DNA from 2 places in the Streptomyces sp. NPDC052299 genome. Region 1 is predicted to be linked to the other one. Evidence: riboswitches for the same ligand, from Rfam matches in the RefSeq annotation. Region 1 holds a riboswitch; the other holds the start of a gene.

The links. A riboswitch is a leader RNA that binds a small molecule or an ion and turns the genes downstream of it on or off. The one in region 1 is predicted to bind thiamine pyrophosphate.
Region 2: linked by a shared signal. The riboswitch ahead of AB0L33_RS19270 (cytosine permease) and the one ahead of thiO (glycine oxidase ThiO) in region 1 are both predicted to bind thiamine pyrophosphate.

Annotation. Positions count from the first base shown of each region.
Region 1 covers NZ_JBFAUP010000016.1:103,291-110,235, forward strand. The annotation lists gene metF (methylenetetrahydrofolate reductase [NAD(P)H]) at 1-355, opposite strand, end outside; gene thiE (thiamine phosphate synthase) at 496-1,149, opposite strand; gene AB0L33_RS25720 (Rv2175c family DNA-binding protein) at 1,251-1,616, opposite strand; gene AB0L33_RS25725 (FAD-dependent oxidoreductase) at 1,682-2,914, opposite strand; TPP riboswitch at 2,997-3,108, shown strand; gene thiO (glycine oxidase ThiO) at 3,106-4,281, shown strand; gene thiS (sulfur carrier protein ThiS) at 4,278-4,496, shown strand; gene AB0L33_RS25740 (thiazole synthase) at 4,499-5,293, shown strand; gene pknB (Stk1 family PASTA domain-containing Ser/Thr kinase) at 5,476-6,945, shown strand, end outside.
Region 2 covers NZ_JBFAUP010000010.1:195,029-201,973, forward strand. The annotation lists gene AB0L33_RS19260 (sulfatase-like hydrolase/transferase) at 1-32, opposite strand, end outside; gene AB0L33_RS19265 (ROK family transcriptional regulator) at 237-1,433, shown strand; TPP riboswitch at 1,477-1,570, shown strand; gene AB0L33_RS19270 (cytosine permease) at 1,561-2,937, shown strand; gene AB0L33_RS19275 (TROVE domain-containing protein) at 2,939-4,528, opposite strand; gene AB0L33_RS19280 (lipase family protein) at 4,812-6,056, opposite strand; tRNA gene AB0L33_RS19285 (tRNA-Pro) at 6,410-6,483, opposite strand; gene AB0L33_RS19290 (AAA family ATPase) at 6,534-6,945, opposite strand, start outside.

The sequences.
Region 1 (6,945 bases):
CGGCGAGGATGTTCCGGATGCCGGCGTCCGCGTACTGGCCGACCATGTTGCGGAGTTCGGCGACCGAGTGGTCGACCGCCGTGAGGTGCGCGACCGGGGTGAGCGTGGACTCGGCGGCGATGTCCTGGGTGGCCTTCACCGTGCCGGCGCGGGTGGAGCCCCCGGCTCCGTACGTCACCGAGACGAAGCTCGGGGCGACGGCCTCGACCCGGCGCAGCGCGTTCCACAGGTTGCGCTCGCCCTTCTCGGTCTTGGGCGCCCAGAACTCGAACGAGTACGAGGTCTCGCCGGTCGCGAGCATCTCACGCACGGTGCGTGCGTGATCTGTCCTGGTGGAAGGTGTGCCAAGGGCCATACGGGCAGGTTAACCAGGGCGGGGCGGGCCCCCAACCGAACCGGAGTCATTTGCCGGAATTGACCGATTCTTGTCCATCCTTCGGACAGATTCGTCCCAGGCCCCTTCCGGGCCGCCGTTCCGGAACCGGCCGTCCCGCGTCAGGCTCCGGCGCGCTCGCGGACCCGTCGCGCCAGCTCAGCGGCGGCGGCACCCGGGTCGGACGCCTCGGTCAGGGCCCGCACGACGACGATCCGGCGGGCCCCGGCGTCCAGCACCTGGTCGAGGTTGTCCGCGTCGATGCCCCCGATGGCGAACCAGGGGCGGGCGGGGGCGAGCGAGGCGGCGTAGCGGACGAGGTCCAGGCCGGGGGCGTGGCGGCCGGGCTTGGTGGGGGTGGGCCAGCAGGGGCCGGTGCAGAAGTAGTCCACGCCGGGCTCGGCCGCGGCCGCGTCGACCTCGGCCTCGGCGTGCGTGGAGCGGCCGATGACCGGCTCGGCGCCGATGATCGCGCGGGCCGCCGGCACCGGCAGGTCGCCCTGGCCCAGGTGCAGCACGTCCGAGCCGATGGCGTGGGCCACGTCGGCCCGGTCGTTGACGGCGAGGAGCTTGCCGTGCCGCTCGCAGGCGTCGGCGAAGACCGCGAGGTGGTCCAGCTCCTCGCCGGCCTCCATGCCCTTGTCGCGGAGCTGGACGATGTCCACGCCGCCGGCGAGGACCGCGTCGAGGAAGTCGGGCAGGTCGCCCTGGCGCCTGCGCGCGTCCGTGCACAGGTAGAGCCGGGCGTCGGACAGCTGCGCGCGAGGTCTGGACATGGTGCGGTTTCCCCCCGGGGAAGACGGTGACGGCGGATCGGTGGTGCGGGCGCGGGGAAGCGGGCCGCCCGCTCGCGCGGTGCGGCCCGCTTCCCGGTCGGTCAGACGGCGAGCGCCTGGGCGCGGCGCTTCACCTCCGTGCCGCGATTCTCACTCAGTGCCTGCGCGGGCGTGCCCGGCAGGGTCGGGTCGGGGGTGAAGAGCCATTCGAGCATCTCCTCGTCGGAGAAGCCGTCGTCCTTCAGGAGCGTCAGGGTCCCGGAGAGGCCCTTGACCACCTTCGTGCCGTCGATGAAGGCGGCGGGCACCTGAAGCGCCCGGTTCTCCCCACGGCGTACGGCGATGAGCTGGCCCTCCTTGACCAGCTGCCGCACACGCGTCACCTCGACATCGAGCATTTCCGCGATGTCGGGCAGGTGGAGCCAGGCAGGGACGAGAGCATCGATCTTTGCGTCAATCTCGGTCACGGGACAAGCCTGCCATCCCGGACTGACAGCCGAAACCCGGACTCGGCCCTTCAGGTCCCGGGCCTCTACGGCAGAACCGCCGACTTCAGCGGTACGGAGGGCTCCCCGGCCCGCCGCGCGTCGAGCCGGGTCCCCGCCTCGATGAGCCGGCGCCCCTGGGCCAGGTCGCGCGGGCGGCCCACCGCGAGGACCGCGACCAGGACGCCGTCGCGCAGCCAGCACACCGACCAGGCGGGCTCGGCCGGGTCGCCGCGCCACAGCAGGGTGTCCGCCTCCGCGTGGTGCCCGGCGTACTGCACGAACCGGCCGAACTGCTCGGACCAGAAGTAGGGCACGGGGTCGTACGGCGGGATGCCCGCGCCCTCCGCCGCGATGTGGGCGGCCGCGGTCCTCGGCCCCTGGAGGGCGTTGTCCCAGTGGTGGACGACCAGGCGGGTGCCGTAGCGGGCCGAGGGGAAGGAGGCGCAGTCGCCGACCGCGTACACATCGGGGAGCGAGGTGCGCAGCGCTGCGTCGGCGGTCACCGAGCCCTCGGGCCCGAGCGCGATGCCGGAGCCGGCGAGCCAGCCGGTGGCGGGGCGGGCACCGATGCCGACGACGACCGCGCCTGCCGGGAGGGTGCGCCCGTCGGTGAGGACCACGGTGCCGGGCTCGACGCGGGCGACCCGGGCACCGGTGAGGAGCCGGGCGCCGCTCTCCTCGTACCAGGCGGCCATCGGGGCGGCGACCTCGGCGGGCAGGGCACCGGCCAGGGGGCGGTCGGCGGCCTCCACGACGGTGACCTCGCAGCCGGCGGCGCGGGCCGCGGTGGCGAACTCGGCACCGATCCAGCCCGCGCCGACGACCACGACGGGGTGCCCGGCCTCCAGGACGGGCCGCAGCCGGGCCGCGTCGTCGAGGGTGCGCAGCAGATGGACGCCGGGGACCCCGGCGGAGCCGGGCAGGGCGATGGGTTCGGCGCCGGTGGCGAGGACCAGGACGTCGTACGGGACCGGGCCGTCGGAGGTGTCCAGTTCGTGGTCGCCGGCGCGGACCCCGGTGACCTCGCAGCCCAGGCGCAGGGCGATGTCCAGCCCCTCGAAGTCGATGTCGAAGGCGGACTCCTCGGCCTTGCCGAGCAGCACCGCCTTGGACAGCGGGGGCCGGTCGTAGGGCTGGTGGGGTTCGGCGCCGATCAGCGTGACCGGGCCGGTGAAGCCCTGTTCCCGCAGGGCGACGGCGGTCTGCACGCCCGCCATGCCCGCGCCCGCGACGACGACCCGGCGTTCCGTCCGCTCTGCCCGCTGCTGCTCGCTCACCCGCCCACCTTACGTAGCTGACCGGGCGTCAGGAAAGGGCGGCCCCACCCCGCCCCCGGGGGACGGGGTTTAGGGTGGCCACCGTAAGACACGCGGGAGCCCGGGCGTACCGGGCTGAGAGGGAGGCTGGCGGCCTCCGACCGTACGAACCTGATCCGGGTCATGCCGGCGAAGGGAGGGGCTGGACGCCCATGCGCACCCATCCCACCGAAGGGTCCGACGTCCTCGTCATCGGGGGCGGCGTCATCGGTCTGGTGACCGCCTGGCGGGCCGCGCGGCGCGGCCTGTCCGTCGCGCTCGCCGACCCCGGGCCGGGTGGCGGAGCGGCTCGGGTCGCGGCCGGAATGCTGGCCGCCGTCACCGAACTGCACTACGGCGAGGAGATGCTGCTCGGGCTCAACCTCGCCTCCGCCCGGCGCTATCCGTCCTTCACGGCGGAGCTGGAGGAGGCGAGCGGGCAGGACATCGGCTTCCGCGCCTGCGGCACCCTGGCCGTCGCGCTGGACGCCGACGACCGTGCCCATCTGCGCGAACTCCACGAGCTGCAACGCCGCTCGGGCCTGGAGTCGGAGTGGCTGACCGGGCGCGAGTGCCGCCGCCTGGAACCGATGCTCGCCCCGGGCGTGCGCGGCGGCCTCCGGGTGGACGGCGACCACCAGGTCGACCCGCGCCGCCTCGCCGCCGCGCTGCTCACCGCCTGCGAACGGGCGGGAGTGGTCTTCCACCGCCACCGCGCCGACCGCCTCTGCGTGGTCGCGGACCGGGCCGTGGGCGCCGTGCTCGACGACGGTACGGAGCTGGCCGCCGGCCAGGTCGTGCTCGCCGGGGGCAGCCTCAGCGGACGGCTCGCCGGGGTTCCGGCCCACGTCCTGCCGCCGGTCCGGCCGGTCAAGGGCCAGGTGCTGCGCCTCACCGTGCCCCCGGCGTACGCGCCCTTCCTCTCGCGCACCGTGCGCGCGGTGGTCCGGGGCAGCCACGTCTATCTCGTACCGCGCGAGAACGGCGAGCTGGTCGTCGGCGCCACCACCGAGGAGATGGGCTGGGACACCACCGTCACGGCGGGCGGGGTCTACGAACTGCTGCGCGACGCCCACGAGCTGGTGCCCGGCATCACCGAGCTGCCGCTCACCGAGACCCGTGCCGGTCTCCGCCCCGCGTCCCCGGACAACGCCCCGCTGCTCGGCCGCACCGCGCTGCCCGGCCTCCACCTCGCCACCGGCCACGGCCGGAACGGCGTGCTGCTCACCCCCGCCACCGGGGACGCGATGGCGTCGCTGCTGGCCGACGGCGAGCTGCCCGAGCCGGTCCGCCCCTTCTCCCCCGGCCGGTTCGCCCCGGCCGCCGCACCCCAGGAGCAGCCCGCATGACCGAGCCCACCCCGCTCACCGTGTCCGTGAACGGCACTCCGGCCGTCGTCGCACCGGGCACCACCCTGGACGCCCTCGTCGCGACGCTGACCGACGCGCCGACGGGGGTCGCCGCCGCGCTCAACGAGACCGTGGTGCCGCGCGGCCGGTGGTCCGCCGCCGCGCTCGCCGACGGCGACAGGGTCGAGGTCCTGACCGCGGTCCAGGGAGGCTGACGATGTCCGACGACCTGTTCACCCTCGGCGGCACCGACTTCACGTCCCGGCTGATCATGGGCACGGGCGGAGCGCCCAGCCTGGACGTGCTGGAGCGGTCGCTGATCGCGTCCGGCACCGAGCTGACCACCGTGGCGATGCGCCGCCTCGACCCGACCGTGCAGGGCTCCGTCCTCTCCGTACTGCGGAAGCTGTCCATCCGGGTGCTGCCGAACACCGCCGGCTGCTACACCGCCGGGGAGGCCGTGCTCACCGCCCGGCTGGCCCGGGAGGCGCTGGGCACGGACTGGGTGAAGCTGGAGGTGGTGGCCGACGAACGGACGCTGCTGCCCGATCCGGTCGAGCTGCTGGACGCCGCCGAGACCCTGGTGGACGACGGGTTCACGGTGCTGCCGTACACCAACGACGACCCGGTCCTGGCCCGGAAGCTGGAGGACGTGGGGTGCGCGGCGGTCATGCCGCTCGGCTCCCCCATCGGCTCGGGTCTGGGCATCCGCAACCCGCACAACTTCCAGCTGATCACCGAGCGGGCCGGGGTGCCGGTGATCCTGGACGCCGGTGCCGGGACGGCGTCGGACGCGGCGCTCGCGATGGAGCTGGGGTGCTCGGCGGTGATGCTCGCCTCCGCGGTGACCCGGGCCCAGGAGCCGGAGCTGATGGCCGCCGCGATGCGGCACGCGGTGGAGGGCGGGCGGCTCGCGCACCGGGCCGGGCGCATCCCGCGCCGCCACTTCGCGGAGGCGTCGTCGCCGACGGCCGGGCGCGCGGCGCTCGACCCGGAGCGGCCGGCGTTCTGAGCGCGATGGGCCGCCCCGGTCCGGACCAACGTGCCGGAATCCACAGTTCCGGGCCCCGGAGCCCGTGGGAAGCCGGGATTCCGGGCTCGGGCGACGCGTCCCTGTCACGGCTCGGCTTCAGTCCTGCCCCGGGTTCGCTCCACGGCGGCGGGCCTGTCCGCGGCGGCTCGTAGACTCGCATGGTGGATACGACCCTCCAGGACCCCCTCGTCGGGCAGCTGCTCGACGGCCGCTACCGCGTCGATGCCCGCATCGCCGTGGGCGGCATGGCCACGGTCTACCGGGCCATGGACATGCGGCTCGACCGGGTGCTCGCCCTCAAGGTGATGCACCCGGCGCTGGCGACCGACGCCTCGTTCGTGGAGCGCTTCATCCGCGAGGCCAAGTCGGTGGCGCACCTCGCCCACCCCAACGTGGTCGGGGTCTTCGACCAGGGCGCCCAGGGGCAGTACGTCTACCTGGCCATGGAGTACGTCGCCGGGTGCACGCTGCGCGATGTGCTGAGCGAGCGCGGCGCGCTACGGCCCCGGGCCGCGCTGGACATCCTGGAATCGGTGCTCGCCGCCCTCGGCGCGGCGCACCGGGCGGGCTTCGTGCACCGCGACATGAAGCCGGAGAACGTGCTGATCGGGGACGACGGCCGGGTCAAGGTCGCCGACTTCGGCCTGGTCCGGGCCGTGGACACGGTCACGAACACCACCGGGACGATCCTCGGCACCGTCTCGTACCTGGCCCCGGAGCAGATCGAGCACGGCACGGCGGACACCCGCGCCGACGTGTACGCCTGCGGGGTCGTGCTGTACGAGATGCTGACCGGCGACAAGCCGCGTGACGGGGAGTCGCCCGCCCAGGTCATCTACCAGCATCTGCACGAAGACGTGCCGCCCCCGTCGGCGGTCGTCCCGGGCCTCGCGCCCGAGCTGGACGCGCTGGTGGCGAGCGCCACCGCCCGGGACCCGGAGGCCCGCCCGTTCGACGCGGTGGCGCTGCTCGCCGGGGCCCGCCGGGCGCGCGCCGCCCTCACGGACGCGCAGCTCGACGCCGTACCGCCGCAGGCCCTGCCGGAGCCCGGCCCGGGCGGCGGGGCGGAGGGGGCCGACGCGCGGACGACGGTGATCCCCCGGGTGCTGCCGAAGGATCTGGGCACCGCCCACCACACCAGCCGGCTGGAGATGCCCCCGCCCGGGCAGCAGCCGTTGCCGCCGCGCCGGCGCGGACCGCTCGGCGGCCCCCGGCGCGGGCTGATCGCGGCGGTCCTGGCGGTGCTCGTCGTCCTGGGCGTCGGCGGCGGCGTCTGGTACATCAACTCCGGGCAGTTCACGAAGGTCCCCTCGCTGCTGGGCCAGACCGAGCAGGCGGCCAGGAAGCGGCTCTCCGACGCGGGCCTGGAGCTGAAGAACGTCGAGCGGGCCTTCAGCGACACCGTCGACCGGGGCAAGGTGATCAGCAGCGATCCCAAGTCGGGCGCGCGGATCAGGGGCAACGGCTCGGTCTCGCTCGTCGTCTCGCGCGGCCCCGAGATCGTCCAGGTCCCCGATGTCGCGGGCGACCGGCTCGCCGACGCCAGGCAGCGGCTGAAGAAGGCGGGCCTGCTCCCGGGCATGGTCACCAAGGAGTTCAGCGAGGACGTGGCGGCCGGCGAGGTGGTGCGG
Region 2 (6,945 bases), on a different contig from region 1:
GTCATCAGGAACAGGACGTTGCGCGGAGCCACTCGGGCCGCCCTTTCGGTGGTCGCTCACGGTGGTGACGGTCGCCGGCCGGCACGCGGCCCCGGGGTGCTCGACGCGCACCGGTGCCGGCGATTGACGGGAACTGTAGGGAGGCCCGGTTTTTTAGGTCAACCCTTGGGAATAAACATCGTGTGAATTCGTCCGCCGCGTTGACAGAAACCCCTTGACCGATCGACCATGCGTCCATGACCGAACGCACCGATGCCCTCCAGCGCCTGCGCAGAGCCAATGAAGCCGCCGTGCTCGGCGAGTTGCGCAGGTCGGGGGCGCTGAGCCGGGGCGAGCTCAAGGAGCGGGTCGGTCTCTCCCGTACGACGCTGTTCGCGATCGTGTCCGACCTGCTGGACCGAAACGCCGTGGTGGAGCAGCCCGCCCCCGATCCCGGGCAGCCGAGGGGCCGCGGCCGCCCGGCGCTGGAGATCGCGCTGAACTCGCGCGGCGCCGAACTGATCGGCATCGACCTCCAGCGCCACCACATGCACGTGGTGGTCGCCAACTGCGCCCACGAGATCGTCGGCCGGTACAGCGCCCCCGTCCCGGCCGACAGCCAGGCCGCCGAACGGGCCGCGCAGGCGATCCACGCGGTGGAGGAGCTGGTGCGGCGCGAGTCCATCAGCCTCGCCCCGGTCCAGGGCATCGGCCTCGGCCTGCCCGGCTTCGTGCAGAACCCGGCATCGGCGGACCCGCACACCATGACCCCGTTCGCCGGGCACGTCGCCGCCGAACTCGGCCGGCACTTCGGCGCCCCGGTCCTCACCGACAACAACTCCCGGCTGGCCGCACTCGCCGAGGTCACCTGGGGCGCGGCCCGGGGCTTCGACAACGCCGTCTACCTGCGCTGGTCCCAGGGCGTCGGCGGCGGACTCGTGGTCAACGGCTCCCTCGTGCACGGCGCGCACGGAGCGGCCGGCGAGATCGGGCACACCAGCTGCGACCCCGAGGGCAAGCCGTGCCACTGCGGCGGCCGGGGCTGCCTGGAGGGGCTGATCTCCGTACCGGCGCTGCTCGCCGCGTGCGCCGAGCGCGGCCTGGGCGCCCGGGACGCCGAGGAGCTGATCGCCCTCGCCGCCGAGGGCCGCCCGGAGGCGGCCGACGTCCTGTGGGACGCGGCCGTCACTGCCGGGCGGGTGCTCGCCGCGCTCGCCGCCCAGGTCGACCCGGAGTGCGTCGTGGTCTACGGCGAACCGGCCGCGCTCGACGACCTCGTCCTCGCCCCGATCCGGGAGCAGATCGCCGCGCTCTCGCTGCCGTCCGCCCCGCGCTCCATCGAGGTGCGCGGCTCCACCCTCGGGGGCGACGCGGCCGCGCTCGGCGGGGTCGCGCTGCTGCTGCGCACGACGGGTCAGGACCTCGCGGAGCTGCTGGACCGGCCGCCGGGCTGACCCCCGCGACGGCAGCGGGCGGACCGGCGCTATTCTGGCCGCCACACCGGACACGGGGTGCCCCGCACGGGGCTGAGATCACACCCGTCGAACCTGAACCAGTTAGCACTGGCGGAGGGATGTCTCCATGTCGTTGTCGCATGCCCAGGACGAGCGCGCCGCCTTCGGCGGGCGCATGCCTTCCGCCCCCGGCGATCTGCGCATCGAGGCGCACGGGATAGCACCGGTCCCCGAGGAGCACCGCTACGGCCGGGCGGGCCGGCTGTTCACCGTCTGGTTCGCGCCCAACCTGACCATGACCGGCGTCTTCACCGGCACCGTCGGCATCGCGCTCGGCCTGGACTTCGGGACCGCGCTCGCCGCCGTCGTGCTGGGCACCCTCGTCGGCGCCGCGCCGACCGCGTATCTCGGCACCTGGGGAAGTCGCACCGGGTCCGGTCAGCTCCCCCTCGCACGGCTGGCGTTCGGACCGGGCGTCGTGCTGCCGGGCGCCCTCCAGTGGCTGTCGTCCATCGCCTGGGACGCCCTGATCGGGCTGTTCGGCGGGGACGCGCTCGCGCAACTGTGCGGCTGGCCGTTCTGGCTGGGGGTCCTGGTCATGATGGCCGCGCAGGGGGCGCTCGGGGTGCTGGGTTACGAGGTGATCCACCGGCTCCAGACCGTGATGACGTTCGCCCTGGCCGCCGCCTTCACCGTGCTCGCCGCGAAGCTCCTGAAGGGGGTGGACCCGGTGACCGCCTCGACCGTGCACGGCGCGGACCGGGCCGGCGCCTTCGTCCTGACCTGCACGATCGCCCTGAGCCTGGCGCTGTCCTGGGCGCCGTACGCGAGCGACTTCAGCCGCTACCTGCCGAGCGGGACGTCCCGGACGCGGATGTTCTGGTGCACGCTCGGCGGGATCAGCGCCTCCTTCGTGGCCGTCCAGACGATCGGGCTCTGGGGGACCTCGGTCTTCACGGACCAGACCGCGCGCGGCATCGACGCGCTGCTCGGCGGGGGCGCGCTCGGGGCGTTCGGGCTGCTCGCGGTGGCCCTGGCCGCGCTGTGCAGCAACGCGATGAACGACTACAGCGGCTCGCTGGCGTTGCAGACGATGGGGGTACGTCTGCCGCGTCCGGTGGCCGCCGCGCTCGCCGCCGCCCTGGGCTTCCCGCTGGTGCTGTGGATGCACGCGGCGGACACGACCGCCCGCTTCCAGAACGTGCTGCTGCTCGTCGGCTACTGGATCCCCGGCTTCGTGGCGATCGTGTCCGTGGACTGGCTGGTCCGCGCCCGGGCCCGGCGCGGCGCCCCCGTCGACCTCGCGGCCGAGCACGCCCGGCCGCGCCCGTGGTGGCCGGCGCTCGCCGCGTTCGCCGCGGCCTTCGCGGCGGCGGTGCCGTTCATGAGCACCAGCCTGTACGTGGGCCCGGTGGCCGAGGCGCTGCACGGGGCCGACCTCGCGTACGGGGTGGCGTTCCTCGTGGCGCTCGGGGTGTACGCCCCGCTGCGGACGCGCCGTTGACTCACCTCTCCCCGGACCACGGCCAGGCCCCGCTGCGGCCGCTCTCGATGAGTCCGGCCATCCGGAACGCCGCGTCGGTGAGGCCGCCGAACGTGTGCCGGTTCGGTCCGGCGGGGCCGTGGGCGGGCCGGTATCCGGCGAGGTTCCAGGTGTAGAGGGGGACCTCGCGCGGGATCGGGTCCGGGGCGCTGGTGTAGGGCAGGGCCTGTTCGTCGGTGACGAGGAGCACCCGGTCGTGGTCCCGGTAGTGGGTGCGCAGCGCCTTCGTGGTGTCGGTGCCGCCGAGCCGGTGGAACCGCTCGAGCACGTCGAGGACGGGTTCGCCGGGCGCGTACGGGACCGGCGCGCTGCGCCAGCCGAATTCCACCAGGTCCGCGTGCTCGGCACGCAGGGCGAACGCGGTGCCGAACACGGCGGCCGCGTCGGCCCGGCTGAGCGTGGACCGCTGGGAGAAGGTGTCGAAGAACATCGAGTCGGACCGGTCGACCAGAACCAGCGTGCGGCCGGGCATGGCGGGCACGTTGGCCAGGCAGTGGTCGAGAGCCGCTTCGAGCGCGGCGGCCCAGCGCGGTGCGGCGTGCTGGTGGGCGGCGAGGTAGCGGAAGGGGAACTGCCGGGCGCGGGCGACCTCTTCGGGGTCCGCGATGCGGGAGGCGACGCGTTCGACGGCCTGGTCCGGGAGGCCGGCCCGGTCGAAGTTGCGGAGGTTGCGCAGGAGGGCCATCGGGCCCATGACGGGGATCAGCGCCTCCCAGACGGCGGCGTCCAGCGACCCCTGCAGCCAGCCGGCCACGGACTCCCAGGTCATGCCCGCCACGGCGAGGCGTTCCGCGCCGCCGGGGCCGGTGACCAGGGCGCGCCGCTCGTCCACCGGGGTGTCCAGGAGCGCCCGGTGCGCGGTGAGCAGCGGGTCGTCGGCCGGGGCGGTGGCCCGGTCGGGGTGGTGGCGGCGGTCCAGGGCGTGGCGGAAGAGCGCGCCCTGCCAGGGCTTGGCCGGATCGGGGGCCGCGTGCACCAGATTGAGCACGTCACCGAAGCGGAAGCCCCGGGACGCGGTGTCGTACTTCAGCAGGGCGCGGGAGGTGTAGAGCCTGCGTACGGCGTCGGCGACGCCGCGCTTCACGGGCTGCGGCACCTGGCGCCCGTACGTCGCGATCCAGTGCGCGAGCAGTTCGCCGGGCTCGTCGGCCCGTTGGAGCACCGCGTCGACCACGGACCGGTTGGAGGGCCCTTCGCCGGTCCGCGCGGCGAGCCGTGCGTGGACGTACGCGGCGGCGCCGACCAGGGACGCGGTGCGCATGTTGCCCTCGTCGCGCAGCCAGCGGAGCAGGCCCGCCGTCCACGCGGGGTGCTCGACGGCGAGGCGGGCGACGAGGGCGGTGTACCGGTCGTCGCGGTCCGCGCCGCTCTCGTAGAAGGTCTCCTGGGAGACGAAGTTGCCGACGGCGAGGAGGAAGAGCTCCTCGCGGGGCTCCCGGACGAAGGCGGGGCCGCCCTCGTAGGTGCGCGGGTGCCGTGCGGTGGAGCCGGGCACGGGCCGGGTGGCGGTCAGGTGGCGGGCGGCGGCCGAGACGTGCGGGGCCACCAGCATCTCGGACCAGACCTTCGAGACGCGTCGGGAATGACGAGGCAGTGAATCCCCCCGGATTCGGGCGATGGTGAGACGCGCGCGCCCGGCGAGATCAAGGAGCATGGCGGCGGCGTCACTTGAGTGTCGGAAGGAAGTAGCCGCAACCGGGCGCACCGCCGGGCGCGGGCGCGTGGGAAACGTACAGGGCCCGCCGAGGGTCGCACCACCGAATTACCGCGCCCCCTTTCGGCGGTGCCGGGCACACGGGGCCCGCGCCCCGTCCGCCCGGCTCTTGCGGCGGGCGTTACGGCCGCGTGGGCGAGTGGTCCCCGGACGACCGGCCGAAGAGTTGGTCGATCCAGCGGGTGACGTCGGGCAGGGACGCCGACAGGACGCCGCGGTGGTCGGCCTCGGGGTAGGTGTACGAGGTCACGTGGACGCCGTTCGCCCGGAGTTGCTCGTCCAGGGCGGCGGTCCAGGCGGGCTGGATGACCGTGTCCTTGCCGCCCTGAGCCAGCAGCACGGGGAGGCGCGGGGACAGCAGGCCGGGCTCGTTGTCGGCGAGCACCTTGTCGAGGGCGGTGAGGTCGGCGCCCTCGCGGAAGATCTCGTCGCTGTTCAGCGAGCCCCAGGAGCCCGGATCGCGGAGCTGGGCGATGCACAGCCGGTCCGCGTCACCGGCCACCGCCAGGGCCTCCGGCGTGAAGATGTCCTGGTCGGGCATGGACCGGACGGTCTGCGCGCCGCGGACGATCAGCGGGAAGAAGTCGCTCACCCCGGCGATCGGCTGCTCGCGCAGCGCCGGCACGGCCGCGCTGAGCTGCGAACCCGGCGCCAGCGCCGCCGCCCCGAGCAGCCGCAGTTCGGGCGTCCACCGGTTGGCGAGGTCAGCGGCGAAGACGGCCGCGTGCCCGCCCTGCGAGTGCCCGTACGCCACCCACTCGTCGCTCAGGTGACCGGAGAGCTGGTGCGCTGCGCGGGTCAGGTCGGCGGCCGCCCGGGCCTCCGCCTCGCCGACGAGGTAGCTGTGCGTGCCGTCCGTGCCCAGGCCCTGGTAGTCGGTCCGGGTCACCGCGTATCCGCGTGCCACCCAGGGGGCCACGGTGTCCTGCATCGCCTGGAGATAGTCGTGCGCCGGACCGTTCGCGGTGTCCCGCGACGGCGCGCAGGCGTCCGCCACGCCCGTGGTGCCGTGCAGCCAGGAGAGCACCGGCCAGCCGCCGGCCGGAGGCCGCCCGTGCGGGATCGAGACCGTGCCGGAGACGGCCACCGTCCTGCCCTGCGGGGTCACCGAGCGGTACAGCACTCGCCAGTTGTCCGCGCCCGCGAAGGCCGCGACCCCCGTCAGCCGCTGCGCGCGGATGAGCGTGCCGTGCCGTCCGTGCTCCACCAGCCCACGGGACGCGTGGTAGAAGCCCTCACCGCGCGGACCGGCGGGAACGCCGCTTCCGTGGCCGGCCGCCGCCGCGGACGGTGTCGCGGCGAGCAATGCCGCGAGGAAGCCGGACGCGCAGCAGGCCGCGATCGACCTGGCCTTCCCTGAGTACATGCGTCGCTCACCCATGTGGGTCTCTGGCCTCTCTCCCGGAAATGCTGTCGCCCGGTCCCGCACGGGGCACCTGCTCGGCACACCGGCCCGGGGCAAAGTTCTGAACGATGATTCATTACTTCATCCGCCCCTCGCAAGACCCTGCGGCAGGCCATTGCCGCGCGCGATCGGCCGAGGACCCGCACACGGGCTCACGGACATACCCGAAGGGCGGCTCCGGATCTCTCCGGAACCGCCCTTCCAGGACCTGTGACGACGTCGGGGTGCACTCAGTGGTGACCGTGGGGCCGGACAAAGACCAAGGGCCGGTTTCGGTGATTCCGAAACCGGCCCTGACCTACGACTCCTACGAGTCGGGACGACAGGATTTGAACCTGCGACCCCTTGACCCCCAGTCAAGTGCGCTACCAAGCTGCGCCACGTCCCGCTGCCGCTTACCCGGTTCTGCCGGGTGGCGGCTGCAGGGAAAACATTACCTCACTCGGTGGACCGGATCGACGCGCGTGCCTGCTGGGCGCGGGCGGCCAGTCCTTCCGCGCCGCAGGCGGTGGCCAGTTTGTGGGCGCGGGCCAGTTCGCGGGGCGAGCGGGTGGCGATGCCGTAGTCGACCAGCGCCTGGGCGAACTCGTAGCCGGAGGGTGACGCCTCCAGGTGGCGGACCGCCTCGCCCAGGAGGTGGACGGACTCCTCCGGGCGCGCGAAGAGGGCCACGCAGCGCAGGGCCTCGCCGATGGCGGTCTCCGTGCCGAAGCGCTCCGCGTGGACCCGGGCCGTGTTGGCGAGCTGGGCGGCGCGACCGGGGTCCTCGTCGGCGAGGGCGCGGGCCAGGTCGCCGGCCCAGGGGCCCCAGATGCCGTTGAACCTGCCGCGCGGTTCGAGCGAGCGCCCG